2 regions of the Sporosarcina sp. FSL W7-1283 genome follow, and region 1 is predicted to be linked to the other one. Evidence: riboswitches for the same ligand, from Rfam matches in the RefSeq annotation. Region 1 holds a riboswitch; the other holds the start of a gene.
What was found. A riboswitch is a leader RNA that binds a small molecule or an ion and turns the genes downstream of it on or off. The one in region 1 is predicted to bind lysine.
Positions count from the first base shown of each region.

Region 2: it holds a riboswitch for lysine, as region 1 does, so the genes downstream of both, MKY93_RS14545 (Na+/H+ antiporter NhaC family protein) here and dapA (4-hydroxy-tetrahydrodipicolinate synthase) in region 1, are expected to answer to the same signal.

Region 1 is NZ_JBBOOL010000001.1:3,379,253-3,394,833, reverse strand. It holds gene ahpC (alkyl hydroperoxide reductase subunit C) at 207-776, shown strand; gene ahpF (alkyl hydroperoxide reductase subunit F) at 789-2,318, shown strand; gene MKY93_RS17755 (catalase) at 2,669-4,315, shown strand; gene MKY93_RS17750 (biotin transporter BioY) at 4,553-5,104, shown strand; gene dapA (4-hydroxy-tetrahydrodipicolinate synthase) at 5,197-6,081, opposite strand; lysine riboswitch at 6,202-6,380, opposite strand; gene MKY93_RS17740 (TRAP transporter substrate-binding protein) at 6,890-7,906, shown strand; gene MKY93_RS17735 (TRAP transporter small permease) at 8,101-8,607, shown strand; gene MKY93_RS17730 (TRAP transporter large permease) at 8,604-9,884, shown strand; gene hisC (histidinol-phosphate transaminase) at 9,915-11,003, shown strand; gene MKY93_RS17720 (C-terminal binding protein) at 11,014-11,997, shown strand; gene MKY93_RS17715 (LysR family transcriptional regulator) at 12,000-12,887, opposite strand; gene hutU (urocanate hydratase) at 13,034-14,674, shown strand; gene MKY93_RS17705 (helix-turn-helix domain-containing protein) at 14,682-15,581, shown strand, end outside.
Region 2 is NZ_JBBOOL010000001.1:2,762,966-2,778,546, forward strand. It holds gene MKY93_RS14545 (Na+/H+ antiporter NhaC family protein) at 1-1,310, opposite strand, end outside; lysine riboswitch at 1,491-1,665, opposite strand; gene yunB (sporulation protein YunB) at 1,721-2,488, opposite strand; gene MKY93_RS14555 (bifunctional metallophosphatase/5'-nucleotidase) at 2,535-3,923, opposite strand; gene MKY93_RS14560 (sulfite exporter TauE/SafE family protein) at 3,920-4,744, opposite strand; gene MKY93_RS14565 (DUF72 domain-containing protein) at 4,744-5,604, opposite strand; gene MKY93_RS14570 (rhodanese-like domain-containing protein) at 5,771-6,073, opposite strand; gene MKY93_RS14575 (glutaredoxin family protein) at 6,293-6,529, opposite strand; gene MKY93_RS14580 (hypothetical protein) at 6,816-7,349, shown strand; gene MKY93_RS14585 (flotillin family protein) at 7,368-8,930, shown strand; gene MKY93_RS14590 (BCCT family transporter) at 9,344-10,816, shown strand; gene MKY93_RS14595 (hypothetical protein) at 10,860-11,522, shown strand; gene MKY93_RS14600 (GNAT family N-acetyltransferase) at 11,968-12,486, opposite strand; gene MKY93_RS14605 (AMP-binding protein) at 12,920-14,452, opposite strand; gene MKY93_RS14610 (NAD(P)H-dependent flavin oxidoreductase) at 14,492-15,451, opposite strand.

The DNA.
Region 1 (15,581 bases):
ATTATTGGCGTATTAACACAGTTTTCCGAATTGCCGAGAGTATTATTATTGACAATGAATAGAGTTTATATAATAATGAGTATGTAATTAGAATTATTATAGTTAAGCAGTGATAGTTGGAATTTAATTATTACTGTAGTTTAGGGCGCGATGAAATGTCCTAAACTAACTATGCAAAAAAACACAACACATAGGAGGAATTTTTCATGTCTTTAATTGGAAAAGAAATACTTTCATTCAATGCATCAGCGTACAATAGTGGTACTGGCGAGTTCATCGAGGTCTCTGAACAAAATCTTAAGGGTCAGTGGAGTGTCGTTTGCTTTTACCCAGCAGACTTTACATTCGTTTGCCCAACTGAATTAGGAGATCTTCAAGATCAATATGCGACACTTAAAGAACTTGGTGCTGAAGTATATTCTGTTTCAACAGATACGCATTTCACACATAAAGCATGGCATGATCACTCAGATGCGATTAGCAAACTTGAATATATTATGATCGGTGATCCTTCTCAAACAATTTCACGCAACTTTGATGTGTTGGATGAAGCAGCAGGTCTAGCACAACGCGGTACATTCATTATTGATCCAGATGGCATAGTCCAAGCAGCTGAGATCAATGCAGACGGAATCGGTCGGGATGCAAGCATTCTTGTTAATAAAATCAAAGCAGCACAATATGTTCGCAACAATCCAGGTGAAGTTTGCCCGGCTAAATGGAAAGAAGGCGAAGAAACACTTAAGCCTAGCCTAGACCTTGTAGGTAAAATTTAAGGAGTAGATTTAATAATGCTTGATGCAGATATTAAAGCACAATTAGCCCAATATCTTGAAATGATGGAGGGAGATGTGCTGCTAAAAGTTAGTGTGGGAGAAGACAAGGTTTCGCGTGAAATGGCGTCATTAGTGGATGAATTAGCCACTATGTCCTCCCGCATTAAAGTAGAAATGGTGGATTTGGAAAGAACACCAAGCTTTAGCGTCAATCGGATCGGTGAAGATACGGGCATTACGTTTGCCGGTATCCCACTGGGACACGAATTCACTTCATTAGTTCTTGCTCTATTGCAAGTGAGCGGCAGAGCTCCGAAAGTAGACGAGAAAGTAATCGAACAAGTGAAAAACATCGAGGGTGAGTTTCACTTTGAATCATATATCAGTTTGAGCTGTCAAAACTGTCCAGAAGTTGTACAAGCACTTAACGTTATGAGTGTGTTAAACCCGAATATTACTCATACGATGATTGATGGCGCAGTGTTTAAAGAGGAAGTAGAAAGTAAAAACATTCTGGCTGTCCCAACGGTATACTTGAACGGAGAACCATTCTCGAGCGGTCGTAAATCACTAGAAGAAATTCTAGCCGAGATGGGAAGCGGACCAGATGCATCAGAATTCGCTGACAAAGATCCATTTGATGTACTCGTTGTTGGCGGTGGACCTGCTGGTGCAAGTGCTGCAATTTATGCGGCACGTAAAGGTATCCGTACGGGTATTGTTGCCGATCGTTTCGGTGGTCAGATCCTTGACACGGCTGCGATCGAAAACTTCATTAGTGTGAATCGCACGGAAGGCCCTAAGCTTGCCGCAAGTCTTGAAGAGCACGTCAAAGACTATAATATTGATGTGATGAACTTACAGACTGCGAAACGTTTGGAAAAGAAAGACCTCATTGAAATTGAGCTAGAAAACGGTGCCGTTCTAAAAAGTAAATCCGTTATTCTTTCAACTGGAGCTCGTTGGCGTAATGTCGGCGTCCCTGGTGAAGCTGAATTCAGAAATAAAGGAGTCGCATACTGTCCACACTGTGATGGTCCTTTGTTTGAAGGCAAAGACGTTGCTGTCATCGGCGGAGGAAACTCCGGTATCGAAGCCGCAATTGACCTAGCAGGAATTGTGAACAAAGTAACCGTTCTTGAATTCGCGTCTGAGTTGAAAGCTGATTCTGTTCTGCAAGAGCGTCTGTATAGTCTTCCGAATGTAACGGTTCACAAGAACGTTCAAACGAAAGAAATTACAGGCACGGACAGCGTGAATGGTATCACGTACATCGAACGAGACTCAGGTGAGGAAAAGCATATCGAACTAGCTGGCGTATTTGTTCAAATCGGTCTTGTGCCGAATACAGATTGGCTAGGTGATGCAGTCGAACGCAATAAATTCGGCGAAATCCTTGTTGATAAGCGCGGAGCGACAAATGTACCTGGAGTATTTGCTGCAGGAGACTGTACAGATAGTGCGTATAAACAAATCATTATTTCAATGGGATCAGGAGCGACTGCATCTTTAAGTGCATTCGACTATCTAGTCCGGAATTAATGAATGGGTATGAACCATCGTATGGTTTGAAACGATACAAAGAGGAACAGGTCGAAATTGACCTGTTCCTTTTTGGTTTGTTTTTTATCAGTGAACCCACTGTCAAAACCAAAAGAGAGTAGACACACTAAAAAAGTCCATATAAGAGTGAAAAATGCAAGTGAGAGAATTATAGACTTGTATGCAGGAGGGATAGTTGTCAAGATAATCCACGGTAAATAGGTATCCTGAAAATGCTTTCTCAGTGTTTGTAATCTTTGCAGATAGGGTAACATAGTACTAATACTGGTTACTAACGGTATATTGCTTTTGTGCGCTTGATTTACAACATTTACAGAGGAGGTATTCTGTTGGGAAAAGGTAAAGACAATGAGAAGCAGAATGGGCAAGAGGTGAAGCGCGAAACCCTTACGACGCGGCAAGGGCATCCAGTTGTAGATAATCAAAATATACGTACGATTGGAGACCGTGGTCCAGCTACATTGGAGAATTACCACTACATCGAGAAGATCTCTCACTTTGATCGTGAAGAAATACCTGAACGTGTCGTACATGCTCGGGGCAGTGGCGCGTTCGGTTATTTTGAGACATACGGAAAAGCCGGAGATGAACCGGTAGAGAAGTATACACGTGCCAAAGTATTTTCGGGATCTGGTAAACGGACCCCGGTTCTCGCGCGCTTTTCGACGGTCGCTGGCGCAAAGGATTCCCCTGAAACTGCTCGGGATCCACGAGGCTTTGCGGTAAAGATGTATACCGAAGACGGTAACTGGGACTTGGTTGGCAATAATTTGAAGATTTTCTTCGTCCGCGATGCGATGAAATTCCCAGATATGATCCATGCATTTAAAGCGGATCCTGTTTCCAATGTGCCTCACCCGCAACGAATGTTTGACTTCGTTTCACGCTCGCCGGAATCGATTCATATGATTACCTTCTTGTTCTCTCCGTGGGGTATTCCAGCAACATATCGTCACATGCAAGGCTCCGGAGTCAATACGTATAAGTGGGTCAATGATAAAGGAGAAGCTGTTCTAGTGAAATATCACTGGGAACCGAAACAGGGAATCCGCAACTTGACACAGGAAGATGCGAATGCCATTCAAGCAAAAAATGTTGGACATGCGACACAGGATTTGCATGAAGCAATCGAGCGCGGAGACTTTCCTGAATGGGAAATGTTTGTACAGATTATGGAGGATGGCTATCATCCTGAACTTGACTTCGATCCGCTCGATGATACAAAACTTTGGCCTGAAGATAAATTTCCATGGCTGCCAGTTGGGCGTATGGTACTCGATCGTAATCCGGAAGATTTCCATACGGATATTGAACAAGCTGCATTTGGAACAGGAGTATTAGTAGATGGCATGGATTTTTCGGATGACAAGATGCTGCAAGGCCGTACGTTTTCCTACTCCGATACACAGCGTTACCGGGTAGGAACCAACTACTTGCAGCTACCTGTGAACGCGCCTAAAACAGCAGTCCGAACTAATCAGCAACGCGGTCAAATGGATCACCGCGACCCGCGTGAATCAGGTGAAAATCCACATATCAATTACGAACCATCTATGCTTGGCGGATTTAAGGAAAATGGTGCAGAACGACCTCCGCATCGACCAACATATAACGCAGCTGCAATGAGCGCACCGATTGACCGCCCGAATAATTATGGCCAGGCAGGCGAAACGTTTCGCAGCTTTGAAGAGTGGGAACGAGAAGAATTAATTAAAAACCTATCGGACGCACTCGCTGTTTGTGATCCAAGCATTCAAGACGCAATGGTGGAGCATTTTACGAAGGCAGACGAGAACTATGGCCGTCTTGTAAAAGAAGGCATTGACCAGAAAATGAAGGAACTGAAGGAAATGTCGGCAGAGCAAACCATTCCAGGACGTGAATCCGGACAGTCGAAATTTGGACAAGGCACGCCTGAAGCAAAAGAGGCTGTTGAAGACGCAGTAGAAAAAGGACATGAGGCAGACCCTTATTAAGCTGCCAAACCAGTATCGCCCTTATCTCTCTTCCACTGAGAGATAAGGGATTTTTAAATTCAGGAAAATTCAAATGTCAATGTTTGTAGGCATTGCCGCAAATCTTAAAACAAAAAAGAATAGCCTTACAACCGGTATTTTATTAATGAAAAACAATTGACATACAAATTTATGTAATATAAAATAATTGTCAACCGAGTGGTTTTATTAGTTGACTAAAGTAGGGGGATACTGGGAATGACAGATTCAAGATCTAAACTTCAAATGATGATTGTCACTGCATTATTTGCGGCAATTATTGGGGTAATGGCACAGCTGACCATTCCGCTGCCGTTGGTTCCGATTACCGGGCAAACATTGGCAATTGGTTTGGCTGCAACGATTTTAGGTTCTCGTTATGGAACTATTTCAGTGCTTGTTTATTTAGCGATGGGTGCGGTAGGAATTCCTGTGTTTTCAGGGATGTCTGCAGGATTAGGTGTCGTTTTTGGTCCGACAGGTGGATTCCTCGTTGGCTTTATTCCGGCTACATTCATTATGGGGTATTATATGGAACGCACTAGTTTTTCTTTTGGACAGGCCATGATTGCAAATGTTATTGGAATGTTCATCACGTTGTTCTTCGGAACAGTTTGGCTGAAATTTATAGCTGAACTTTCTTGGACTGCTGCATTTATGGCAGGATTTGTACCGTTCTTAATTGGCGGGTTCATCAAAGCGTTTCTTGCTGCATGGGCAGGGATATTGATACGTGGTCGATTAATGGCTAATCGGTTATTGCTTGCTTAAAGTGAATAAGGTACCAAGTTCGCAGAAGGATCTGGATACATTGCGAACTTGGTACCTTTTATTGGGTTTCAGCATAATTGCAGAATTTACTTTTAGAAAGTTATTTCCTCATGGATAGCTAAAACTTGCTTTAAAGATTTTAGCTGTGAGTCAGGTAAAGGGAGTATAGGCAAACGTACGCCCCCGACAGGTACCCCTTTTAAGTTTAATGCCGCTTTAACAGATGATGGGTTCGGTGCGGCAAAGAGTTCTTTCATGATTGGCAGAAGACAGCGGTGTTCGTTGGCTGCTTCCTGGACGTTGCCATTTTTGAAATGGTTGATCATCGTTTGCATTTCATTGCCGATCACGTGTGCAGACACGGAAACGACTCCTGTTCCGCCGATTGCTAGTACGGGAAGTGTTAGTCCATCATCACCGCTATATAAGGAGAAGTCCTTAGGCGTATGGTCAATGATCTCAGCCATCGTATCTAAATTTCCGCTCGCTTCTTTGACAGCAACGATGTTCGGAATTTCGGCTAGTCTGATGATCGTCTCTGCACTCATGTTGACAGCACTGCGTCCAGGAATATTGTACAGCATAACTGGCAGTGAAGTAGCTTCTGCAATTGTCTTGAAGTGCTGATACATGCCTTCTTGACAAGGCTTATTGTAATAAGGCGCAACGAGCATGATCGCATCGACTCCGGCGTCCTCCGCTTGTCTTGTCAGTTCAATTGATTCTCTCGTGTTGTTTGTACCTGTTCCAGCAATGACTGGTGCTCTTCCACCGGTCACTTCCACGGTGAACTTGAATAGCTCCACTTTTTCTTCGTTCGTCAACGTAGGCGATTCTCCCGTTGTACCTGAAACGACCAGACCATCCGATCCATTGGCAAGTAAATGATTGATCAAGTTTTTGGTAGCGGCAAAGTCAATTTCTCCTCGTCCATCAAACGGAGTTACCATAGCAGTTACAATTTGTCCAAAATTCATCTTTTCTCCACATCCTATCTTTTTATTAAAAAACATAGAGGGTGGAGGGCGGGTAAGTCATTGAACGCAAAAAGCAGCAACGAGGGGCTCGTTACTGCTTTGAAATAATGAATTATTTCTTTGCAAGATAGCCCTCCATATAGTCGCCTATATGACAATTCTGCACTTGTTCAGCCCAGAACCAGCTTCGAGACAATGAGAATCTCTTCCGCTTCGGCAAATTCCCCTTTCCACAATCTTCATAGGATCTCATCATCCTCGAATTGTGTACTGATGGTTTTTGCGCCTCTATCCTTACTTCGAAGGTTTCGAAATAAGTGAATGTTTAATTACTACCACTCTACCTGTTATCTAATGCAATTGCAACTTAAACTTATTGAAACTATAAATGCTGAATCTTATAGAGATTTTTGATGTTCTTTTTTGTCTTTATAAATGCTAAAGATTTATTTTCGTGAACAACTTTTTATCAAAAATCAACGATGCTTAAGTTGGTAGTGATGGTATAGCTTTCCATATATAATCTAAAAAGTTAGATAACGCATAGTTAAATGCTATAACCTTATATACAAAAGTTATTTGTAATGTTTAGACTATTAAAATATACTTACAATAAGATGATGATGTGGTAATAAAAGTTTTTTAGTGCATAAAAATAAATAGGGGGTTAAGGGACTAAGGTTGAACTTCATTATCTTGAGGCCAAAAATGTAAGCGGTTAAATTGTCTGAATCGACATCTCGTATTAATTTTTCGTTTTATTTTTTAAAAAGTTTAGTAGTTTTAAAAACTATTAGGGGGTAATTACATGATGAAGAAAATCTTGATGTTTGCAATAATGGCATTCGCTCTTATTATTGCTGGTTGCGGAGATTCTGGCGACACAGCCGAGGGTGCTGAAAGTGGGTCCTCAGATAAAAAGTACAAGATGACTATTTCTAACTCAGTTGAAGAAGATTCTGCACTTCATAAAGGGCTGATGGAGTTTAAAAAAGTAGCAGAAGAAAAATCTGACGGAAGATTGCAAGTTGAAGTGTTTTCTAACGGAGAGCTTTACGCATCTGAAAGAGAAGCCATCGAAGCTGTGCAGGCTGGTAATATTCAAGCAGCGAGTCCAGCCACTGCACCTCTTACAAACTTCGTAAAAGAATTTATGGCTCTTGATTTCTTATTCGTATTCGATGATGTAGAAGATGCGAATAGTAAATTGGATGGTGAGTTAGGCGATCTCCTAAAAGAAAAGCTGGAGGAGAATCAGCTGAAAGGTATAGGTTGGGGCAGTGCAGGTATGACTCAGATGACTAACAACATAAAACCTATTGAGAAGATTGAAGATTTTAAAGGAATGAAACTTCGTACGATGGAAAATAACATTCACTTGGATAGCTTGAAAGAGTTGGGAGCTAATCCACAACCGTATGCATTCGGTGAATTATATTCTGCACTCCAGCAAAATATTTTTGACGGCATGCAAACGACGGCCCAATTGATCGATAGCTCGAAAATTTATGAAGTTCAGGAATATATGACAGTGATGAATCATTCATTTACAGCGGAATCACTTGTTATGAATAAAGCTTTTTACGATTCATTGCCTGAAGATCTTCAGTCTGTTGTCGATGAAGCAGGAGATGCATTTACAAAGCATGAGAGAGAAGTATCCGTAGAGTATGATGAAAAAGCAATGGAACTTTTAGAAAAAGAGCTTAAAGTAAATGTTTTACCTGAAGAGACAAAAAAGGCGATTATTGAAAAGTTAAAGCCTGTTTATGACAAGTATGAAAAGGAACTTGGCCACGACATCATGGAATTAGTAAGAAACTAATATATAAATTATGCAAATTCATCCCGATTGTCAATTCTATATCGATAATCGGGAGAAATTTTAAACTAAAACATTTCGGTTGTCGTAATAGTAAGAACGCAATAATGCGTCAAGTGTATAGTAGTAAACACTCTATATAAATGCATCTAAGAGCAAGAAAGTCATGCTATATATCGAATGAGTGGAGAGGGTAAATGGTGAAGAAATTTCTACATTTCATAAAGAAATTCGAAGAGATATTTTTAATACTTACAATGGTTGCTATTTTACTTATGATTTTTAGTCAGGCTCTATTCCGTTATTTCCTAGGAAGTGGTCTGATTTGGGGCGAAGAGTTTGCAAGGTATATCCACGTTGCCCAAGTTTGGATTGGTGCAAGTTTAGCCATCAAAACAGGCGGCCATATCCGAGTAACTGTTTTTAGAGATTTACTTAACGAGAAATGGAAAAAACTATTAGATCTTTTGGCTACATTTTTATTTTTCTCGTTCATGGTATTCATCACCTTTAAAGGAACACAGTTTATCCTACAGCTAGTAGAAACAGGTCAAAAAGCGCCTTCTATGGGGATTCTTATGGCGATACCATACACGGTGATCCCTCTTGGTGCATTTTTAATGGTTCTTCGATTAATCCAGCAATTTAGAAACATTATAAAAGGCGATTTATTGGAAGAAGATATAGAGGGGGTAGAACAATGACGATAGCGGTTTTATTTATCAGTTTTTTTGTTCTCATGTTAATTGGCGTCCCCATCGCTATATCTCTTGGTGCATCCGCTTTATTTACTATGATAGTTGCTACTGATCTACCATTAGGTTCCATCGTTCAACAAGCATTTACTTCTCTCGATTCATTTTCTTTACTGGCGATTCCATTATTCATTTTAGCGGGAGTTCTAATGAGTCAAGGCGGCGTCTCAAAGCGTTTACTGCGCTTGGCGGATGTTTTGGTAGGCTACTTAACTGGTGGATTAGCTATCGGTACAGTCCTTGCAAGTATGTTCTTTGCCGCTATCTCAGGATCTGGACCTGCGACAGTAGCGGCAATCGGTTCATTTATGATCCCTTCTATGGATAAAAAAGGATACGACAAACCGTTTGCTGCAGCAGTAACAGCTACTGCTGGTTCCATCGGAGTTATTTTACCGCCGAGCATTCCGTTCATTATGTTTGGAATCGTAGGTGGAGTATCCATTGGAGGCCTATTTTTAGCAGGGATTATTCCTGGAATCTTGGTTGGGCTCGCTTTAATGTTCGTTTCATATCGGACTGCTAAGAAAAGAAATTTTCCAACAGAGGGTAAGTTCCCTACTTTCATGGAAGTTCTAAAAGCGATTAACTATGCGAAATGGGCTCTGTTGATTCCAGTAATTATTCTTGGAGGAATTTATAGTGGCTTTTTCTCTCCAACTGAATCAGCGGCTGTCGCTTGTATGTATGCACTGTTTATCGGGCTTTTTGTATACAAAGAGTTGACTTTTAAGAAATTATACAGTGTTTTCCTTGAAGCAACTCTATTAAATATTCCGGTTATTATCATAATCAGTTTCTCTATTTCTTTTGCTTACTTATTAAGTATCGAGCGGATTCCGGCAACGATTGCACAGTTCATTACCGGCATATCGGAAAATATGATCATCACCATGTTATTGGTCAGTGCATTTTTATTCGTAGTCGGGATGTTTATCGATACGATTTCGGCAGTGGTCATATTAACACCAATCCTATTGCCTGTCGCTGTGGCGGTAGGTATCGATCCGATTCATTTTGGCGTCATCATGGTATGTAATTTGGCAGTCGGCTATGTTACACCGCCACTTGGAGTCAATTTGTTTGTAGCTTCACATATTAGTAAGGTTTCAATTGAGCGGATCAGCCGCGCATTGGTACCGTTTATTATAGCGATGCTTGTTGTTATCGTAATTATTATTATGATTCCTCAACTATCAACTTTTATTCCTAATTTAGCTAAGTAACATCACAGAAGACAGGAGCTGTATTTGCACATGAGATGGAGAAATACTGTAAAAGGGATTGCCCCTTATATTCCGGGAAAATCAATCGAAGCGGTGAAAAAAGAATTACAACTGGAGCATGTGCATAGACTTGCATCGAATGAAAACCCGCTCGGCCCATCCCCGAAAGCAAAAGAAGCAATGGAGCGGGCGATCCAAGAAGTTCATTTGTATCCAGATGCATCTGCAACAAAGTTACGGGAACGGCTCGCCCAGTTGTATGCAATCCGGCCTGGACAAGTGATAACTGGCAATGGAGCAGATAATATTATTTCATTAGTAATCAGCGCCTATATCGATGAAGATGATGAAGTCGTGTACTGTAGTCCGACTTTCCCGGCGTACCGTTCCTCCACCCTATTAATGGGTGGAAAGCCGGTGGAAGTACCACTAACAGAAGAGTGGGCATATGATTTAGATGCTATACGAGAAAAAATTACTGACAAGACAAAGCTGATTTTTATATGTAATCCGAATAATCCTACAGGAACAATCGTAGAGGATTCAGCTCTTCTGCAGTTTATCCAAGAAGTTCCTGAACATGTGACCGTCGTGCTGGATGAGGCATATATCGAATATATTCGAAAAGATCAATATAAGACAGGAATCGATTACTTTAAGGCTGGCCACCCCATCATCACAATTCGAACATTTTCAAAGTTTTATGGCTTGGCGGGGTTGAGGATTGGGTATGCCATTGCATCAGAAGAACTTCTGGAACCGATTCTGCGTCTGCGCGAACCATTTGCTTGTAATCGAGTTGCGATCGAAGCAGCAGTAGCTACATTGGATGATCAAGAATTCACTGAAGAACATTATGAAATGAATGAGGCAGGAAAAGAATACTTAACTCAAAAGTTTTCAGAATTAGGATTTTCCGTGTTTCCTTCCTATACAAATTTCTTATTTGTTCATGTAAAATCGGATGCACAAAAACTATTTAATAAGCTGCAAGAAAAAGGATTGATCGTTCGCCCATGTACTCCATGGGGATTAGAACAATATGTGCGTGTGTCGATTGGGACGCAAGAGCAAAATGAACTGCTAGTGGAGATATTAAATCAATACGATAGGGAGTGAAGTTAAGCATATGACAAAGAAAAAAGTATGGATACTGGATGACGAATGGTTTTCACACGATGTAGAGATAGGGATTTACAGTGACCATGATATTGAATATAAAGTGACAAGAAGTGAAACGGTTAAAGAAGATTTGGAGTCGTTTGGAAAATATGCGGATGGAATTGTAGCACAAATCGGTTTTCCTTGTGGTAGGGACATTATTTCGGAATTGAAAAACTGTAAAATAATTGCTGCTTCTGGGGTGGGATTCAATCATATTGACATGGATGCAGCTACAGAAAAAGGAATCTATGTAACGAATATGGCTGATTATTGTATCGATGAAGTGTCTGATCACACAATTGCATTGGCATTGGGCGTAGCGAGAAGACTTCGTGCTTATAACGAACAAGTAAGAAACTTGGGATGGAATCCGCTTGATACATTACCGATCAAGCGGTTAAGAGGAAGAACAGTCGGTTTGCTTGGTCTTGGAAGAATCGCAAAGGAGGTAGCGAGGAAGTTTCAAGTATTCGGTGTTCACGTGATTGCTCATGATAAATTTGTACCGGAGGAAGCATTTGCTGAGCTTGGAGTCGAATCCGTTACACTGGACGGGCTTCTGGAACGGTCAGACATTTTAAGTTTGCACGTCCCGCTTACGGAACAAACGAAAGGTTTACTTGATTACGATCGTATGAAACAAATGCAGGAAGGTTCAATTATAATCAATACATGCCGCGGTGCAATAATCCAAGAAGAAGCATTGTCCAAAGTTATTAAAGAAGGCCATATTGCTGGCGCAGGGTTAGACGTACTGGCAGAAGAGCCGCCGAGTAAAACTCTTGATCTTCTTTATATGGATGAAGTTTTTGTGACACCGCATTCATCTTATGTATCCGTTGAATCAGAGTATGAGTTGCGTTCTCGAACTAGTTTGAATGTCATCCGGGCACTTGAAGGGGAGAGGCCGGAGTTTGTACTAAATACTATTAAAGAGAAAGCTGTCTAAATCTATGATTCTTTGAAGAATGTTTTTGTTATATCGACGAATTCTTCAATAACCGGAGGAAGATACCGGTTTTTAATAAAAGCAATATAGACAGTTCTTGAAAGACTTGTATCCGTCAGTTTTTTTATGGTCAATGAGGGATGGTCTGGCGTTCTAAGATAGTTTTCAGGGACAATCGTGATGCCAAGACCTTCCTCGACTAAGGCGCAAGCAGTTTCAAATCGTTCTATTTCAAAATGGATATTCGGTCTTATCCCTGACTTGCGAAACTCATTTAAGATATCATCGCGCGTCTGGAAACCTTCCTTACATATGATGAATTCTTCATCTTGTAAATCGTGTATGGAAAGATTGGTTGCATCCTGCAGAGCATGTCCTTTGGGCAATAAAGCAACCAGTTTTTCATTATAAATAGGGATCATTTCAATCTCATCACTTTCAAAAAGCTGGTTCGTAATTGCGAGATGTATCTTATAATTTTTTAACGCAGTTTCTACTTGTTTAAAGCCAAGTACTTCTAACAGTCTGATGTGTATGTCTGGATGTGTTTTGGTGTATGAGGCAAGTACTTTCGGCAGCCAAAATCGTACTGATTCAATCAGACCAATATGTAATTCAAGTGGTCCATCCTGTTTCAATCGTATTGTTTCTTTTTGAAAGTAATTAAAGTGGTTTAGCAATTTCTTCGCTTCTTCGTATACAATTTCTCCCTCTTTCGTCAGAGAGATATTCCTCGTGTTGCGTTCGATTAATTTAATTCCGACTTGCTCTTCAATCTTTTTAATTGCAGAACTTAAAGATGGTTGTGAGATATACAGTGCTTTGGCGGCTTGTGTAAAACTTCCCTCTTCTATTAAAGTCGTGAAATATAGTAATGAACGATGATCCATCTGACAACCTCCTCACAGAACAATCTTAATCTTCTTTCTAATTATACCACATTCCCTTAAGCTATTATTGTATAGCGTAAAGTTATATATCGGGTAGGGGACAACTTCTATATAAATCAGTATTTTAAGGAAAAGGAGTGTCATTGATGTCAAACATCTTAATTTCTCCGACAGGGCATGAAATGAGCTGTAAGAGCTGGGAAATTGAAGGCTTGTTACGTCTTTTTTTAAATAGTATAGATCCACGAGTCGCAGAAAGTGGAAAAGATTTAATCGTATATGGCGGCAGAGGAAAGGCCGCACGTAATCATGAGGCGGCAAACGCGATAATTCATGAACTGAGACAGCTGAATCCTGACGAAACATTGCTAATTCAATCTGGTAAACCAGTAGGTAAATTTAAATCTTTTCCCAACTCCCCGCGAATCGTTAATGCATCTTCAGTTTTGGTTCCTCATTGGTCTACAGATGAAGAATTCAGTAAGTTAAACGAAAAAGGATTAACGATGTATGGACAATCTACAGCTGCATCGTGGGCTTATATTGGTGTTCAAGGGGTGTTGCAAGGAACATTTGAGACAATGGGCGAAATTGCGAAAAGACATTTTGACAACACATTACAAGGGAAGATTTTGTTGACCTCAGGACTTGGCGGGATGGGTGCGGCACAGCCTTTGTCTGTCACCATGCATGGCGGAGTGTGTATCATTGTGGAAATTTCTGAAGAGAAGATTAATCAGCGATTAAAGAATAATTATTGTGATATCAAAGCAGATACACTGGAAGAAGCGATCCGTTTGGCGCAAGAGGCTGTTGAAGCGAAAAAGCCATTGGCCATCGCATTGATAGGGAATGTAGCAGATCGTTATCGAGAAGCATTGAATTTAAATTTCCTGCCGGATATCGTGACGGATCAGACATCTGTCCATGATCTTCAAATGGGCTATATTCCGAGTGGATTGGATATTGAACAGGCGAAAACTCTGCGCAAAAAGAATCCAGCACTCTATTACGATTTGATTAAAGAATCATTGATTCAGCACGTAGGTGCAATGGTTACTTTTAAGGAGCGTGGGGCCATTGCTTTTGAATATGGAAATAATCTTCGCAAGCAAGCCTATCAGGCGGGTTTTGATAGGGCATTCGAGTTGCCTGGCTTCGCATCGGAATATTTACGCGCACACTATTGCGAAGGAAGAGGGCCTTGTCGCTGGATCGCCTTATCGGGTAATCCAAATGATATCTATAAAATCGATGAAGTGATTCTGGAAGAGTTTGAGGATGACAAACGTGTCTCTCGTTGGATCGAGTTTGTACAGGAGAAGATTTATTTTTATGGATTGCCTGCTCGTACCTGTTGGCTTGACTATAAGGAAAGAGAGCGCATCGGTGTGATTATTAATGAAATGGTACGTTCGGGAGAATTGTCTGCTCCCATCGCGATAACAAGAGATCACTCGGAAGGCAGTACGATGGCTGCTCCATTCAGAGAGACGGAAAATATGGCTGATGGAAGTGACATGGTTGCGGATTGGCCGATCTTAAATGCGATGTTGAATGCGAGTGCAGGGGCTTCGATGGTCAGTATCCAAAACGGCGGCGGCGTCGGCATCGGCAATTCGGTCCATTCGGGGATGACAGTCATTGCTGACGGCAGCGAAGAAGCATCCGAACGCTTGAGAAAAGTTCTGGTTGTTGATCCGGGTATGAGTATTATTCGCCATGCAGATGCAGGATATGAAGACGCCATTACCTCATTGGATAGAATAAAAATGAGCAAGAGGTGAGGTTGTTTTGCAAAATACTACGACGGTATTGAAAAGAGAATTAAGAAAGCAAAAGAGGGAAGAAGCTTACATATTACGTTCGGTTCGAGAGAGCTTGGCATACGATCTATTGCATGGAAATATAAAAAATGCGAAAGAGATTTGGGAGCGGAGTCAATTAGCCGAACTCCCACTGATCCCGAATACCGTACTCTTTTTAAGTATCGACAATTTCTCAAGGCTTGTTGAGAATAAAGGGGAGATGTGGAAGAATGCCTTGCGGGAAGAGGTTCTTCAGGCAATCCGCGAATGTAATTTACAATACGAATCCTTAAAGGTGTTGGTTACACAAGAGAAATATGCCATATTACTTGCTCTACCTGTGCAAATAGAAGAAAAAAACTATAAAGCCCTTTCAGTAGAATATGCGGAAAAAATCCGTGCAGAAATTAACCAGAAAACGGAATACACTGTAACGATTGGAATTGGAAATTATTATGAAGATGCGCGTAATTTACATCTCTCTTTTCGAGAAGGTGAGCAAGCACAAACATATCGACTTTTTTCAACAGAGAACTCTATTATCCATATTGATGACTTGGACATTTTCGAGACAACGGAATACTATGATTTTAAAGTGCGCATCCAATCGATAACGGAGAAGTTTTCATTAGGAGATATAGAAGCTGTTCTTCACAGGTGGGCAGAGATTTATGACTCAATCGTTAAACACGTCCATATCAAACCCGAAGAATTCCGACTGCAAGTGCTAGATCTTTTATTCTCGTTGTCTAAATCTGCTATACAAAATGGGGCCAGTCCGAAAAATATGATGCCTTTACAGATCAAGCACGCAAAGGAACTGCATAACTTAGAAACATTGGCTGAAATCGATAAATGGGTCAGGAACATCATCAATGAATATAAC
Region 2 (15,581 bases), 620 kb from region 1:
GCCCCAGCAAGAACTGCAGATAACGCTGGCAATAATAATTCGGGTTCTGCATTGACCATAATTGTGCCGGCAATCGGCAATAGAATACCAAACGATCCCCATGAAGTTCCCGTTGAAAATGCCATCAGTCCCGCCAGTATGAATATCAATACCGGCAAGAAAGCTACTGGAATATTCAATTGATCTACCATTGTTGACAGGAAAAGACCTGTATCAAGTGTAGCAATTAACTCAGTTAAGCCCCAAGCGAAAATCAAAATCAGAATCGCTGGCATCATCGCTTTCAAACCGCTGATGAATGCACGGCCCATCCAAGAAACACTTGCTGTTTTATTCACTTTCATTTGCAGAACATATAAGAACATAGCCAACAGTGTAGCTGTAACGCCACCAACTACTAATGATTTCGGCACATCTGTATTTTCGAATATAGCCCAAATATCGAAGACACCCGCTTCTTGATAGCCAGTATAGACCATCATTCCAAGCGTCACGACAATTAACGTCACGATAGGTGCAACCAGATCGCGAACTTTCCCATAAGAGTGTTCAGGAAACTCTTCTTTCAGCTCACCTGGTATCTCTTTTTTCGGATCATACAGCAAACCTTCATTTACTGCCCGATCTTCATGTTTCTTCATTTCAAAGAAATCATTATTCGTCCAAGCGAAGAAAAAGACCATGGACAATGTGGCGATTACATAGAAATTCATCGGCGCCATCAGAATAAAGGCAGTTAACGGCGAATAGCTAACAGCGGCTGTCGTCCCAAGTATAAGAGCAAGCTGCCCGATCAAGAATGCCCCCCAACTTGAAATTGGAGATACTACGCAAATCGGTGCAGACGTAGAATCAATGAAATAAGCTAGTTTTGCACGAGATATTTTATGCTGATCCGTAATCGGTCTTGCAATTTGTCCAACCGCTAAAGAGTTAAAGTAGTCATCTACAAAAATTGCGATTCCCAAAATCATCGTCAACAGTTTCGCTCCACGCTGCGTACGAATTCGTGTGACCGCCCATCTCGCAAAGGCCGCACTGCCGCCGGACAGGCTGACAAATGCCGTAATGACACCAAGCAATAATAAAAATAACATAATAAATATATTATACGTATTCAATCCGTCATCCCAAAATGAAATCGTCATAGCTGTCCAAACATTTTTCAATGTTTCCATTGGGGAAAATTCCGCGATGAGTAAAGCGGCTGTGACAATCCCAGCTCCTAACGATAGTAATACTCTCCTCGTCACCAATACCATCACGATAGCGATAACAGGAGGCAAAATGGATACCCATGTTCCAATCATATTAATTCCTCCTCTTTCTAGTCGGTAGATTGTATCGAAAAGTAGATGGTCAGTCGAAGAAGGGAAAGCCTATTACAGAGAAAAAGCCGACTCCAACATGTTACAAACGTGTAGGAGTCGGCTTAACAGTTCATCTGCGAATCAATCATCATGTACAAGATAAATGGATACGGATCATTCGGCTGTTGTAGCGCTCCATACATTACCGCTGTATGACAAGATCATTCCTCTTCGAAATGACCCCAACCTGAGAAGTTGACCCTTCTCAAACTTCGGCATTGTCTCCTTTCAATTGCGGTCATCGACGTCACTCTCTCGCAAAATACTTATAAACAATGCAACCTCTACGTAAGTCTCGATATTCTTCTTTTAACAGTGTAGCAATAATCGACATTGTTCACAATAGCCTTTTATTCCGGTTCTTGCAACGGGACCTCTATTTGTGCCGGCGTCTGCTCTCCTTTCGAATAAATTTGCGGAACTTTTCCTCTGATCAAGCCCATCGCGACAGGCATTCTCTGCGTTACTACGCTCTTACTCGTTGCAAGCGGAACGATAATCTGAACATTCACGTTCACCAGCAGGGTCACTTCTACATAGGCATTATTTATCCCGAATTCCTGTATATCCGTTTCCACATCGGTGTGGACGTTTCCCATGACATGAAAACGGATCGGAATTTTCGGACCCAAGTTGCCGAGCAACGGAATATTGGTCGCTTGCCCGAGCGGGACAAAGAAAACGACGCCTTGCTCTTTCGCCATCATTTCAGGATTATACTCCAAATCACCTAACGGCGGCAGCATGTCTAGATCGCCACCTTCTGCACGTTCGAGGTGATCTTCAACCAATTGATGAACTTCCGCCATAACCTGACTGATGATTTCCGTATTAAATTTCGTCGTGACGGTATCTCGTGTCTCATCCGGCACATTTTCAATTATTTCATTGATATCATACACGCTCGTAGATCGTGCATTGATCGCTTGGCTGATTACATGGCTGGCTATTTTCTGCGTTTGTTTTTCAGCATATTGCGTATAGATTGGGGTCAGCTGTTTATTGACTGAGTAAAAAAATAAGGCGACTGCTATGAAAATCGTCGGAATGATCAACCTCAGCCAATTTCTCGCATAACTTCTTTTTCTCGGTCTTTTTTGATTCGTATAAAACCGCAAAACGACGCCTCCTGCTTCACATTATGCGAATCAGGAGGCGGACATACTAGCTCTCATTAAAATATTTTTTTCCATACCAGCCTAGGACATCGCGAATCATCTCAGGCATGATATATTCTTTAGGAACATCCTTTAATAGAGGAAAGAAAAATCCGAATGTAAACATATCCAATGTAGCGAGCCTATACGTTTCGCCAGGCTCCACTGCCCGGTTGCCCGCAAATAATTGTCCGTCCTGATTGCGGAATAATCTTTCATGAACCATGCTTCCCATGAATGTTCCTCGGAATCCCAAACCTTTGATTTCCAATTCCGTCCACTTCGGATCAAGTGATTGTTCATAAACCTGAAGTAATTCCGAACCGTCCAAGTGTACGATGCAAGGATTGATCGGATGCGGCAACAACGAATGTAAATCACCTCTTGTCACCCAGCCCTCGTCTAGACTTCCAAGGAATATCCCGGCGTTAAAAAGTGCACATTCCGCATGTGTATAAGCTAAAAGCGCACGTCCGAAAAAGGATGAAAGCGGGCTATCTGCTGTCAGCTTCTGAGCCAACGGGGAAGGGTTATAAAAGACAGGCACTTGCAAAGCTTCCTCTCCTTCAGAAAGATAGGCATTCACCTGTTCAACATCTTCTGCTGTTTGCTCCATCGTATTGGTAGGAAACACACCGGCCTCCATATGGACAACCTGATTCGTCATACGATCGATCTCGACTCGGATATGGCCGATGTAATGACCAAACTTCTCTGCCGCACCAAGCAATGTATCCTCAATCCATTCTCCGTCCTTCAATAAATGGTGGGTATGTCCTCCTAAAATAATATCTAATGCCGGATATTCCGCCGCCAGAAGGCGATCTTCATTGATGCCTAAATGTGATAAGCAAACCACGAGATCTGCTTGTTGTCGAATACGAACTAACTGTTCCCGGATTTCTTTACGCGGCTCTGTCACTTTCCAGCCAAGCTGTCGATAAAAAGCATAGTACGGTGCAGTGGCTCCGATCACTCCAACCCTCACGCCATCTGTCGTTTCAAATATTTCAGAAGACTTTGCCCAAACTGGCTGCTCTCCATTTAGCTCTTTCAAATTACAGATCAATACATCAAACAGAGCATCTTCATATAACGTTTCAAGCGTCTGTTTAGACATGGTGATCCCTTCATTATTGCCGATTGTCACGGCATCATATCCTACTTCATTCAATAACTTCACGTTGCCCTTGCCGTCCGTTCCTTCTGTAAAAGGATGGGATCGGTCAACATGATCACCAATATCAAAAATGAAACAAGCCTCGCCTGCCTCTTCCGCCTGCTCTTTACGTTGCTTCAGAAAACGTCTGATCTGCGGCCAATTTTCGAAATGGCTATGTATGTCGTTGGTATGATAAATGTGAATCGTAGCTACCGTTTCTTTCATATAGGTCATCCCCAAATCCCCTCATAGATTGAATGCAATCCAAAGACGAGTAAAATGATACGTATGACTAAAACCAATGTATCTGATTTCATTTTGCCATTTAAATAAGCGCCTAGCATTCCACCGAGATATGCTCCCGGGACAACTGGTATGGTGTAAAGCCACGGCACATTTCCAAGTGAAATATGCGAAATCGAATTGACGACTGCCGACAAGAACACCATCAGCATCGACGTTGCTACCGCTACATGCGGCGGGAATAAGAACAATAATATCATTGCAGGTACGATCATCGTACCTCCGCCGATTCCGAATAAACCAGATGTCAGACCGATGAACAGCGACAATAAGACAGCAAACCAAATTGGATAGCCATACAGATGTGTCTCACCTTGCGGATCGGTAAATGAAATCTTTTTGCCGTTATCGACAAACCAACGAATTGGCTTCAAGTACTTCCTAGTCAGTAGCAGGGTGGACAATACGATCAGTAAAATACCGAAATATAAATTAAATGATTGAATGCTTAAGCTCTTGTTGATCCAAGCCCCTACTACGATGCCGGGTATACTCGCTATGAAAAATAAAAAGGCACTGCGATAGTCAATCGTTTTCACTTTCATATAAGAAAGCGTCGAACCAAGCCCGTTCGCGATCATCATAATGACGGACAAACCAACTACGCTTTGCGGTGTGATGTCTGGAATCATTCCGAGATTCAGACCGACGAACAATGTGATAGGCACAAGAATCGTACCGCCGCCTAGACCCGCTATGGAGCCGATGACACCTGAAGCCAAGCCGATTAATGCCAGGATTGCATATTCCATTAGTGATCCTCCTCAAACAAATCCAACTGCTTGGTGAGCGGCTGACCATACTCTATGTTGAAAAGGTTTGCGAACTGTTTCGCGTTCTTTGCTGCATGCTGACCCGAGTTGTTATTAAAAATGATATATACATCTTGCGCTTGCTGCTCCAATGTCTGGACAACTTTTCGCAACCCCTCTAGCTCTGCTTCATTATAGTCGTATAAATAACGAACCTTCCTCCACGCCTTGCTGTCTCCCGTTGTATTGACCCATCCTTTGTCGTTACGTCCGTGAAGACGCAATAATACCTTGGAGTCCGTCGCAACCGGAACGAGCGGCACACTGCCATCACCTACTTGCGGCTCATCGCAGACGCCATGGATAATATTCAGACCACGCAGAAATTCTAGAGTCTTCTCGCGATAGGCTGGTGAATACCAAGATTGATGGCGAAACTCCACCGCTATCGGTAAAGGTTGCAACTGCTCATGCACGAAGCGAATCCGCTCTACATTTTCTTTTTGACAATCAAACCAAGGTGGAAATTGTACGAGCACCATTGCGAGCTTCCCTGCTTCCACAAACGCACTCATCGATAGTTTGAATAACGAGAACATCTCTTCCTCTGAATCATAAGGAATCTTACCACGCTGATGACCTGTGATCCCTTGATAGGCTTTGACGATAAACTGAAAATCAGCGGGCGTTTCATCCGTCCACTTTCGCATCATCTTTTCAGACTGGATTGCATAAAACGTCGAATCCAACTCCACAATCGGAAAATGTTGACTATAATCAAGGAGCTTTTTATTTGCTGCCGTCTTTTCATTATATAGGCTCGGGTGATCTCCCCATCCCGTCAAGCCGATGTGTATCATGGAAAGTCCCCTCCTTCAATCTTTAGAATAGTGTATCATACCTTATGTATTTTCGGAAAAAACGTTACTTTGAATCTATCGGTCTTCACATGCAGCAAGCGCTCATATGCAATTTTCTAACCATAAAAAAACGTTCCGGGTTTTATGCCCGAAACGTTTGTTATAGTTAGCCACGCCATGCGCTCATTCCGCCACGTACGTTGGTGACAGTGAATCCTGCCTTTTTCAATTGACTGGCTGCTTTTGAGCTGCGCATTCCGCTTTGACAAATGACTACAACTTCCTGTTCTTTTTTCAAACTGGCGACCTTACTATTTAATACGTGCAGTGGAATATTTTGAAATTCCTTAATATGTTTACCTTTATATTCTGCCGGTGTGCGCACGTCAATGAACTGAATTTTTTTATCTCCCAAGATTACTTTCAATTCATCTGTCGAAATGGTGCTGATATCTTTAGCGGGCTTCATTCGCCAAATGAAAAATACGACAATTGCGACGGCGATGATCCATCCCAATATAATTTCCTCCCCCCACTGCTTAGTTGGTCAATTCCACAATGACTAGAATTACACCCATCACGACGAACGCTACATGACCAATGCAAAATCGAGGAAAAAATTTCTTTTCCATTTCTTCCGCTGTTTGAACCGTACATGTTTTGCATGTGAAGAGTTGCTTCATTCGTTTCATGCGTCTAATGCAGCATGAACACTTGCCGGATCATACCCTAATATCCATTTACCGTTTAACTGCGTTTGCGGCACACCCATTTGCCCTGTCATTTCCACCAGGCGCTGACCAGCTGCCGGATCTATCATCACATTGATCGTTTCATAAGGCACATGAATTTCATCTAAATAATTTGTCATCATCGTACAGTAAGGACAAGTCGACGAAACATAAACCGTTGCTTTTGCAGTCATAATTAAAAACCCCTTTTCATTTGTTAATATCTATAGTATATACCCCTAGCCGTATACGGTCAACTAATCGGTTTTCATATTTTTAGGGCTGCCGGTGTAGAATGTACGTATCAAAGAACTGCGCTGTAAGAGAAAGTCTGTTTTTGTTTATGCACGTTTCACCTCTCCCACTTCCCTTCAGGTCCTGCCATAGAATTTATCAGTCACCAATTTGATAAAATTGAAACCTTTCATTTACCTATCCGTAGAATAAGAAACGAAAGAATATAGAAATGGAGGGATGGATATGGAGCTGTTCGGAATCGAAGTTCAACAGCTATATTTATATATCTTAATCATCGCAGGTATCATAAGCCTTGTGTATGTATTGATCAGTGATTTAGCTGATGGAGTTGGTGAACTAAGCCCATTTCTCGATCCAGCTGTCATTCTTGCGTTCATAACATTTACTTCGGCTACCGCATATCTATTAGAACTTATGACATCATTAAATAGTGGGAGCATCTTACTCATTGCGGCAGTCGTTGCTATTGTTTTAGACTTCTTACTCTATTTCTTCGTTTTAGTTCCGCTCAGATCCGCCGAAGTTTCGCTTGCCTACACAGATCAATCACTTACAGGTCTTGTTGGCAAAGTCATTGTTCCGATCCCAGTAGACGGATATGGCGAGATCATTATCGAAACGGTGAATGGCAATTTAGCGAAACGTGCTGCCGGTTATGAGAATGAAGCCATTGAGTATGGAAAAGAAGTATTATTAATCGAAGTGGAAAATGGAACATTTTTCGTAAAAGAGTATGAGCCATTCCGCTTCAAATAAGTAAAGGGGGAAATCAGAATGGGTTTTGGATTAATTGCAATAGGAATCGTAGCGTTTGTGTTACTAGCTGTTATTGGTGTATATGTTCTGAAATACCGTACAGTTGGACCAGACGAAGCATTGATTGTGACAGGAAGTTATTTAGGTTCGAAAAATGTGCATACAGATGAATCAGGAAATCGAATTAAGATTATTCGGGGTGGAGGTACATTTGTCTTCCCGGTTTTCCAACAAGCCGAACCGCTTAGTTTATTATCAAGCAAGCTGGAAGTCACCACACCTGAAGTCTATACCGAACAAGGCGTTCCGGTTATGGCGGACGGAACGGCAATCATTAAAATCGGTGGTTCCATATCTGAAATTGCGACGGCTGCAGAGCAGTTTTTAGGAAAATCAAAAGCCGATCGTGAGAATGAAGCAAAGGAAGTATTGGAAGGTCATCTTCGTTCCATCTTAGGTTCTATGACAGTAGAGGAAATTTACAAGAATCGCGATAAGTTCTCACAAGAAGTTCAACGTGTCGCTTCTCAAGACCTTGCCAAGATGGGCCTTGTTATTGTTTCCTTCACCATTAAAGACGTGCGTGATAAAAACGGCTATCTTGATTCACTCGGTAAGCCGCGTATTGCGCAAGTCAGACGTGATGCAGACATTGCAACGGTTGAAGCAGAAAAGGAAACACGCATTAAAAACGCTGAAGCATCTAAAGAAGCACAAAAAGCGGAAATTGAACGTGCGACGGAAATTGCCGAAGCTGAAAAAGAAAACCAATTAAAAGTTGCAGAATACCGCCGTGAGCAAGACGTCGCAAAAGCACGTGCTGACCAAGCGTATGAATTGCAAACCGCTCGCTCCAAACAAGAAGTAACGGAGCAAGAAATGCAAATTCAAATTATTGAACGTCAGAAACAAATCGAATTGGAAGAAAAAGAAATTTTACGTCGTGAGAAGCAATATGACTCCGAAGTGAAGAAAAAAGCGGACGCGGACCGCTACGCAATCGAGCAAAATGCCGAAGCTGAAAAATCAAGACAATTAGCGGAGGCAGATGCAGAAAAGTACCGTATTGAAGCACGTGCCAAAGCCGATGCCGAAAAAGTTCGACTCGATGGTATGGCTAAAGCAGATTCCCAACGTGCGCAAGGTGAATCAGAAGCCGACATCATCCGACTGAAAGGTCTTGCAGAGGCCGAAGCAAAACGCAAAATTGCAGAAGCCTTTGAACAGTACGGGCAAGCTGCTGTGCTTGATATGATTGTCAGAATGCTGCCTGAATACGCAAGAGAAGTCGCAAGTCCACTAGGCAATATCGACAAAATCACTGTTGTGGATACAGGTGGCGGTGAAGGCGGCGGTGCCAATAAAGTCACTTCCTATGCGACAGATCTAATGTCTACGTTGCAAGAGACACTTAAAGCTTCTTCTGGTATCGACGTGAAAGAGATGCTGGAAAATTATTCAGGCAAAGGAAATATTCGTTCAAGTATTGAGGAGCTGACGAATGAAGTGATTCGTACAAAGCCAGACCCTATTGAATCGAAAACGAGTGAAATTGCGGCGACTGATGAAACTGAAAGATAATGTAAGGAAGAAAATCCGAAGTGCTTTTATCAAGCGCTTCGGATTTTTTGTGTTCTTAATATGTTCCTTCAGATGGAGATGTAAAATTGATTGAAAAACTACTTAACTAAATTCGTGGACCTTATTTTCTTTTTGATCGATTTTGTCTTCCTAACCTATTTAATTAACTCAACTTTCACAGACTTTTTATATGATTAGGACATACTTCATACAGAGGATCACTCTGCAATTGTAACCGAGAAATTCACTTTAAACAGTTTGACAGGTAAGCCGATTTTTTTTGAGTTTGTCGATTTATATAAATGTGGCAGTCGCAACACTTAAGAATACGTGGACAAGTTCATTTAAATCTAAATGAATGGCCACCGATAAAAATGCCCATCCTATTCATAGGAAAGAATGGGGGGATCTTATTGCATATTACAAACGTATTCTGGTATGCCGTTGTCATATGTATTGCAATTGTACTTTGGGGATCTCTTGCCCCTGACCATTTAAATGAATTAACCGCGTCTGTTACTGGTTTTATTTACAATCAATTTGGTTGGTTTTATATGGTTGTCATCATTGCAATGATTAGTTTTTGTATTTATATGATGTTCTCACGTTTTGGTAATATTAAGCTGGGGAAAGATGATGATGAACCCGATTTCAGTTTGCCCGCTTGGTTTGCGATGTTATTTAGTGCTGGCATGGGAATTGGGCTTATGTTCTTTTCGACAGCCGAAACTATCTCGCATGCTTTCATTAAATCACCAAATGTGGTGCCAGGTTCAGAGCAAGCAATTTTAGAATCTCTTCAATATACTTCCCTACATTGGGGATTCCACGGTTGGGGATTATATGCTGTAGTCGCACTTGTCTTCGCTTATTTTAAATTTCGTGTCGGTGCTCCGGGGTTAATTAGCGCAACACTAGAACCGTTATTCGGAAAGAAAGTGATGCGTGGTTCAACGGGACAATTAGTCGATACACTTGCTATTTTTGCAACAGTTGTGGGTGTTGCATCCACGCTTGGTTTTGGCTCGGCTCAAATCAACAGTGGGTTAACATTTTTATTCAACGCGCCAAAAGCTTTTTGGTTTCAACTCATTATATTAGTTGTAGCCACTGTCATTTTCATCATATCTGCATGGTCAGGTATTGGCAACGGCATCAAATACTTAAGTTCGATTAATATGTGGCTCGCGATCATACTATTGTGCGCATTATTTATCGTAGGACCAACAATGTATATTATAAACATGTTTGTAACGACAATTGGAAATTATATAAATAACTTTATTCAAATGAGTTTCGAATTAAAACCGATAAACGAAGGTCAGAGGGAATGGATTAACGACTGGACTATCTTCTATTGGGCATGGTGGATATCATGGGCACCATTTGTCGGGATGTTTATTGCTCGTGTATCAAAAGGGCGTACAATCAAACAATTTATTATTGGTGTATTAATCGCCCCTACACTCGTGACATTTATTTTTTTCGCTGTTTTTGGTGGGTCCGCATTGAATTTAGAACAACACGGCATTGCTAAACTCTCCAAATTGGCTACGGAAACCGTGACATTCGGAATGTTTGAATATTATCCAATAGGCATGATACTATCTTTTTTGACGATAATTGTAATTGCGATATTTTTTATTACATCTGCCGATTCAGCTACATTTGTACTCGGTATGTTTAGTACAGGTGGACAACTTAACCCATCAAATTTTGTGAAAATTATTTGGGGACTGATACTTTCAGCGATGGCTGCAATTGTCATGTACTCTGGCGGACTTGACGGTTTTCAAAACATGCTCATTATTGCAGCACTCCCTTTTTCCATTATTCTCATTCTAATGGTCATATCGTTTTACAAAACAATCAAACGTACCGAGTGATTGGGAACGGCTTAACAATACTTTTAGTAAGGCGGGATTATAAATGAAGTTAGTAAACGTTCGTAAAGGCCAATTTGTTTATTATCAAAATCAATTGCATAAAGTGTATTCTGTAAAGACATTTTTCAAACGGTCCATTCACCTCATTCGCCTGCAAGATTTTGAACAACAACTTTCTACAGCGAAAGATATTGATTTTTATAAACCTAAACACTTAGATAGTTTCGTTTACACTCATAAACGTTATACACTAGATAAAAATGTCAAAGCGAAAGTGGGTGATTATATTTTAGTGATCAATCCAAAACCTGATTCGATGGATCATCACTATCTCAACGCCATCGAAATCGTATCGTCAGTTGAAAGAAATGGCGTGATTAGTAATCAGTCAAATGGAATCAGACATGATGAATACTGGGTAATGGTGCCTGGACTTGAGGAGGGCGCGACGATTATCGACTTTCAAAATCCAGATAGCGAAATGATTGAGAACCAGGAATCACAACAGGCAGAAACCGATTTACCGGAAACATATATACCTAAAATCGGCGATGTATATCAAAGAAATGATAGTGATCCTGTCATGCAAGCAATGGTTGTTTCCATAAAAGGGCAGAATGTTTATTTAGGTGGCAATCTAGAAGTGAAAATGAACATATTAACCGACAATGAAAAGTGGAGTTATGTGAAAAACATGAAGGACTAATGCGGGACACATAGCAATCTGATGTGGGCGCGACCTATTGTTATGGCAGATGGAAACCGAAGAACCTCGACGTTTTCAGCCAAAGAAAAGGCGTTTGTTTTACAAGACTTGTTCCAAATACGCTGTTAAGTTCAGATGTAACTTTAAAAGAGCAAACCAATTCATATTGGTTTGCTCTTTTATCGTATTCTCTTGTGGAGTCACTGGAAGGAATACATGCGAAGGTTATTCAGTTCCATGGTAACTTGTTTGATTCGCTTTACCATTTCAACTGTAATCATTTGTATGTCGCTCGTATTTAGATTGAAATAATTCCGGTAAGAAAATAAGCTTTGTTCCATACTTACTCTTTTACCAAATTTTACACTAAGCATTATTTTCGCACAGCAATCGTTTATTAATTTTCAAGAAAAACATACTAGCCAGACCGCATCATTCGCGTTGGTCACTCAATTGTTTTCATCATAATAAAGTCTGTTTGTTGTTCATCTCCCATATAGAAAGAGTGAGCGCCTGTTTTAACAAACCCCATCTTTTGATAAAACTGAATTGCCCCTAGATTGTTTTCCCACACACCTAACCATACATTCTTTTTACCTTGGTCCTTCGCAAGTTCAATTCCCTTATTTAAAAGAAATTTTCCAAGTCCCTTTTTTTGAAATTCTTTATTAATATAAATCCGTTCAATTTCCAACGCTTCTTTACCCATTTCTTCTGTTTGAGCTTCATTGACATTTATTTTCAAATAACCTGCGAGCTTCTCATCCCAATATAGAAAATAAAATTTTGAAAAGGGAGTTAAAACTTCTTTTTCTAACCTCTTTGTATTAAAGGCTTTTTCCAAATAGGTTTTCATGTTTTTTTCCGAGTTCATATGAGAAAAAGTCTCATAAAAGGTGTTATAACTGATTTCTTGAAGAGTATGTATATCCTCAATTGTACATTCATTGATAACTACAGACATCTGATTCCTCTCCTTCTATGATAAGATAGTGCCAATTAATCCCGAAATGGACCCATCTTTAATTCAATACAAGATGAAAACACTTTGAATTAACGAATTGAGCCGAGGATAATATTCTAATCACCGACCACTACCATTTACCGTCCTGTTCTATTAACATCATATCATTATTTCATTATTCAGTAATACGATTCTATCTTTTTCTTTATAAAAAATCCCCAAAATTCTCCCTTCATGAGCACAGGCATATAAATACCATCTATTATATCTCGAAGAATGGCTTCTCTAATAAAAAACTGAGTTTGCACATTATCGGCAAACTCAGTTTTTTCACTTTATTTAGACCTTTAAAAAACCAGTTAAGACGTATGAAAACCAGAGTACGAAATAGCACTTCTTTTTGTTTGTATACTTCTGTATGAGTGGCTCTGTTTCACTCATACTTTTTCCGTATTTGGAACTTTAATAATTTCCCTTGCAAACTTCGCGGTAATTCCTCTACAAAATCAATGTGATACGGTATTTTAAACTTCGCTAATCTGCCATTACAAAATTCAATAATTTCTTCTTTCTCGGCTTGTTCACCCTTGCGCAGCACAATTGCTGCCAATGGTACTTCTCCCCATTTTTCATCCGGAATCCCGATCACTGCAGCGTCTTCCACTTTAGGATGTTCATGCAGTACACCTTCAATCTCCGCGGGATAGACATTGATTGCACCGGATAAGATCATATCTTGTTTTCGGTCCACGATATAGTAATATCCATCTTCGTCTTGAAGCCCTACATCGCCTAAACTGAGCCACTCACCCTTAAACGACTCTTTGTTCGCTTCTGGTCTTTGATAGTATTCATCGCATAAAGTAATTCCTTTGACAAAGAATTCCCCTGCTTCATTCACTTGCATCTGTTCGCCCTCGTCATTAAGTAATTCAATTTCCATCCCCAACATCGGCACTCCAACCGATCGATCCTTTTCCATCTGCATTTCCGGGAATAAATTAGCGGCACCGCCTAACTCGGTTGCTCCATAAAATTCATTCAATTCAACTGTACGAAAATACTCAAACACCTTTTCCTTCGTGCTCGTATGTAAAGGTGCGCCAACTGAAATTAATGATTTTAATGAAGTGACGTCAAATTGATGCAATATCTCTTCAGGCAATGAAAAGATTGCTTCTAACATAGGTGGTGCTAAAAATGTAGTAGTCGTCTTCTCTTGCTCAATAGCCTTCAATACTTCCACCGGATGGAATTTCTCCAAAATGTGAACGCTGTTTCCTACGAATAGATTAGGTAGCGAAATACTTAAAGCGGCCGCGCCATATAAAGGGCCAGTTGCTAACCCTTTTCCAAGTCTGCCTATGTTAAATTCAATACTGAACAATAAACTGACTAAGTACATGCTGCGATGAGAACGCACTGCTCCCTTCGGATAACCGGTTGTCCCGCCCGTATACATGATGGAGAGAGTATCTAATTCATTAAGGGGTGACGAAGGTACAGGTTCCTCCTTCGAGAATGCAGAGATCCAATTTTCATAGTTGAAAAACTCAGCTTGTTCATCTATTCCTACCGTGATAAATTGTTTTGCTGTTCTATACTTTTCAATGAAAGGAACTACTTCATTAATAAAGCGTGAGTCTAATACTAGGATGACAGATTCAGAGTCATCCAGGACATGTTGAATTTCTGGACCGACAAATCGAGAGTTGATTGGTACATAAACGGCGCCTATTTTCCCGCAAGCAAATATCACTTCAAATAATTGGTGGCAATTCATCAGCATGAATGCCACTTTATCTCCTTTATCAACTCCGATATCTTGCAGTGCATGAGCCAGTTGATTAATTCTCTCGTTGAATTCCCGGTAAGTAAATTGCAGTCCTTTAAATGTTATAGCTTCTCTGTCTTGGTACCGCGCTGCATTTAATTTAATTGGATCACTAAATAACATAGGTTGCATTGTTTCACTCCTCTATGATTTTAGTACTTTCTTTTTAATCTATTGTCTTACTAGCCTTTCTTTGGCTTCGTTATATTGTTCTTCTAATTGTGCAACATAATCCTTTGTCGACTGCACTTGGTCAATCACACCGATTCCTTGTCCGCAGCCCCAAATATCTTTCCATGCTTTTTGTCCAGCGTCTCCTCCAAAATTCATCTTGGTCGGGTCACTTTCAGGCAAGTTATCTGGATCCAATCCTGAAGCTCGAATGGACGGTGCTAAATAATTCCCGTGCACTCCTGTGAAATAGTTGCTGTAAACAATGTCATCGGAATTCGCCTTTACAATCGCTTGCTTATATTCTTCAACAGCTCTCGCTTCTTCAGTAGCAATAAATGGTGAGCCGATGTATGCAAAATCAGCACCTATCGCTTCTGCCGCTAAAATGCTGCCTCCGGTTGCAATTGAACCTGCAAGTGCCAGCGGACCATCGAACCAATCACGAATTTCTTGAATAAGTGCAAATGGACTTTTTGGTCCCGCATGCCCTCCTGCGCCTGCCGCTACTGCAATTAAACCATCTGCCCCTTTTTCAATCGCTTTTTTCGCAAACATATTATTGATCACATCATGTAACACGACACCACCGTAACTATGTGCTGCCTGGTATACATCTTCTCTTGCACCGAGCGATGTAATAATGATCGGCACTTTATACTTTTTACAAGTTTCCATATCCTCTTCCAGTCTCTCATTGGACCGATGAACAATTTGGTTGATTGCAAAAGGTGCTGCCGGACGATCAGGATTTTTCGTATTATATTCTGCTAATTCTTCCGTGATTTCTGCAAGCCACTCATCAAATTGAGAGGATGGCCTTGCATTTAGAGCCGGCATAGAGCCGATAATTCCAGCTTTACATTGCTCAATCACAAGCTTTGGATTACTAATAATAAACATAGGCGATCCAATTACGGGGATTCTCATACTTTTCTTCAATTCTTGTAAATTCATCATATTAACTCTCCTTTTCACGTAAGCGCTTTCAAACAACTTTATAGTAGCTGTTTTCAAGATGACAGGAGTTCTTCACAATTTACTCTGACTCTTATCAGCGTATGTACATTTCCTTGAAAACAACTACGTT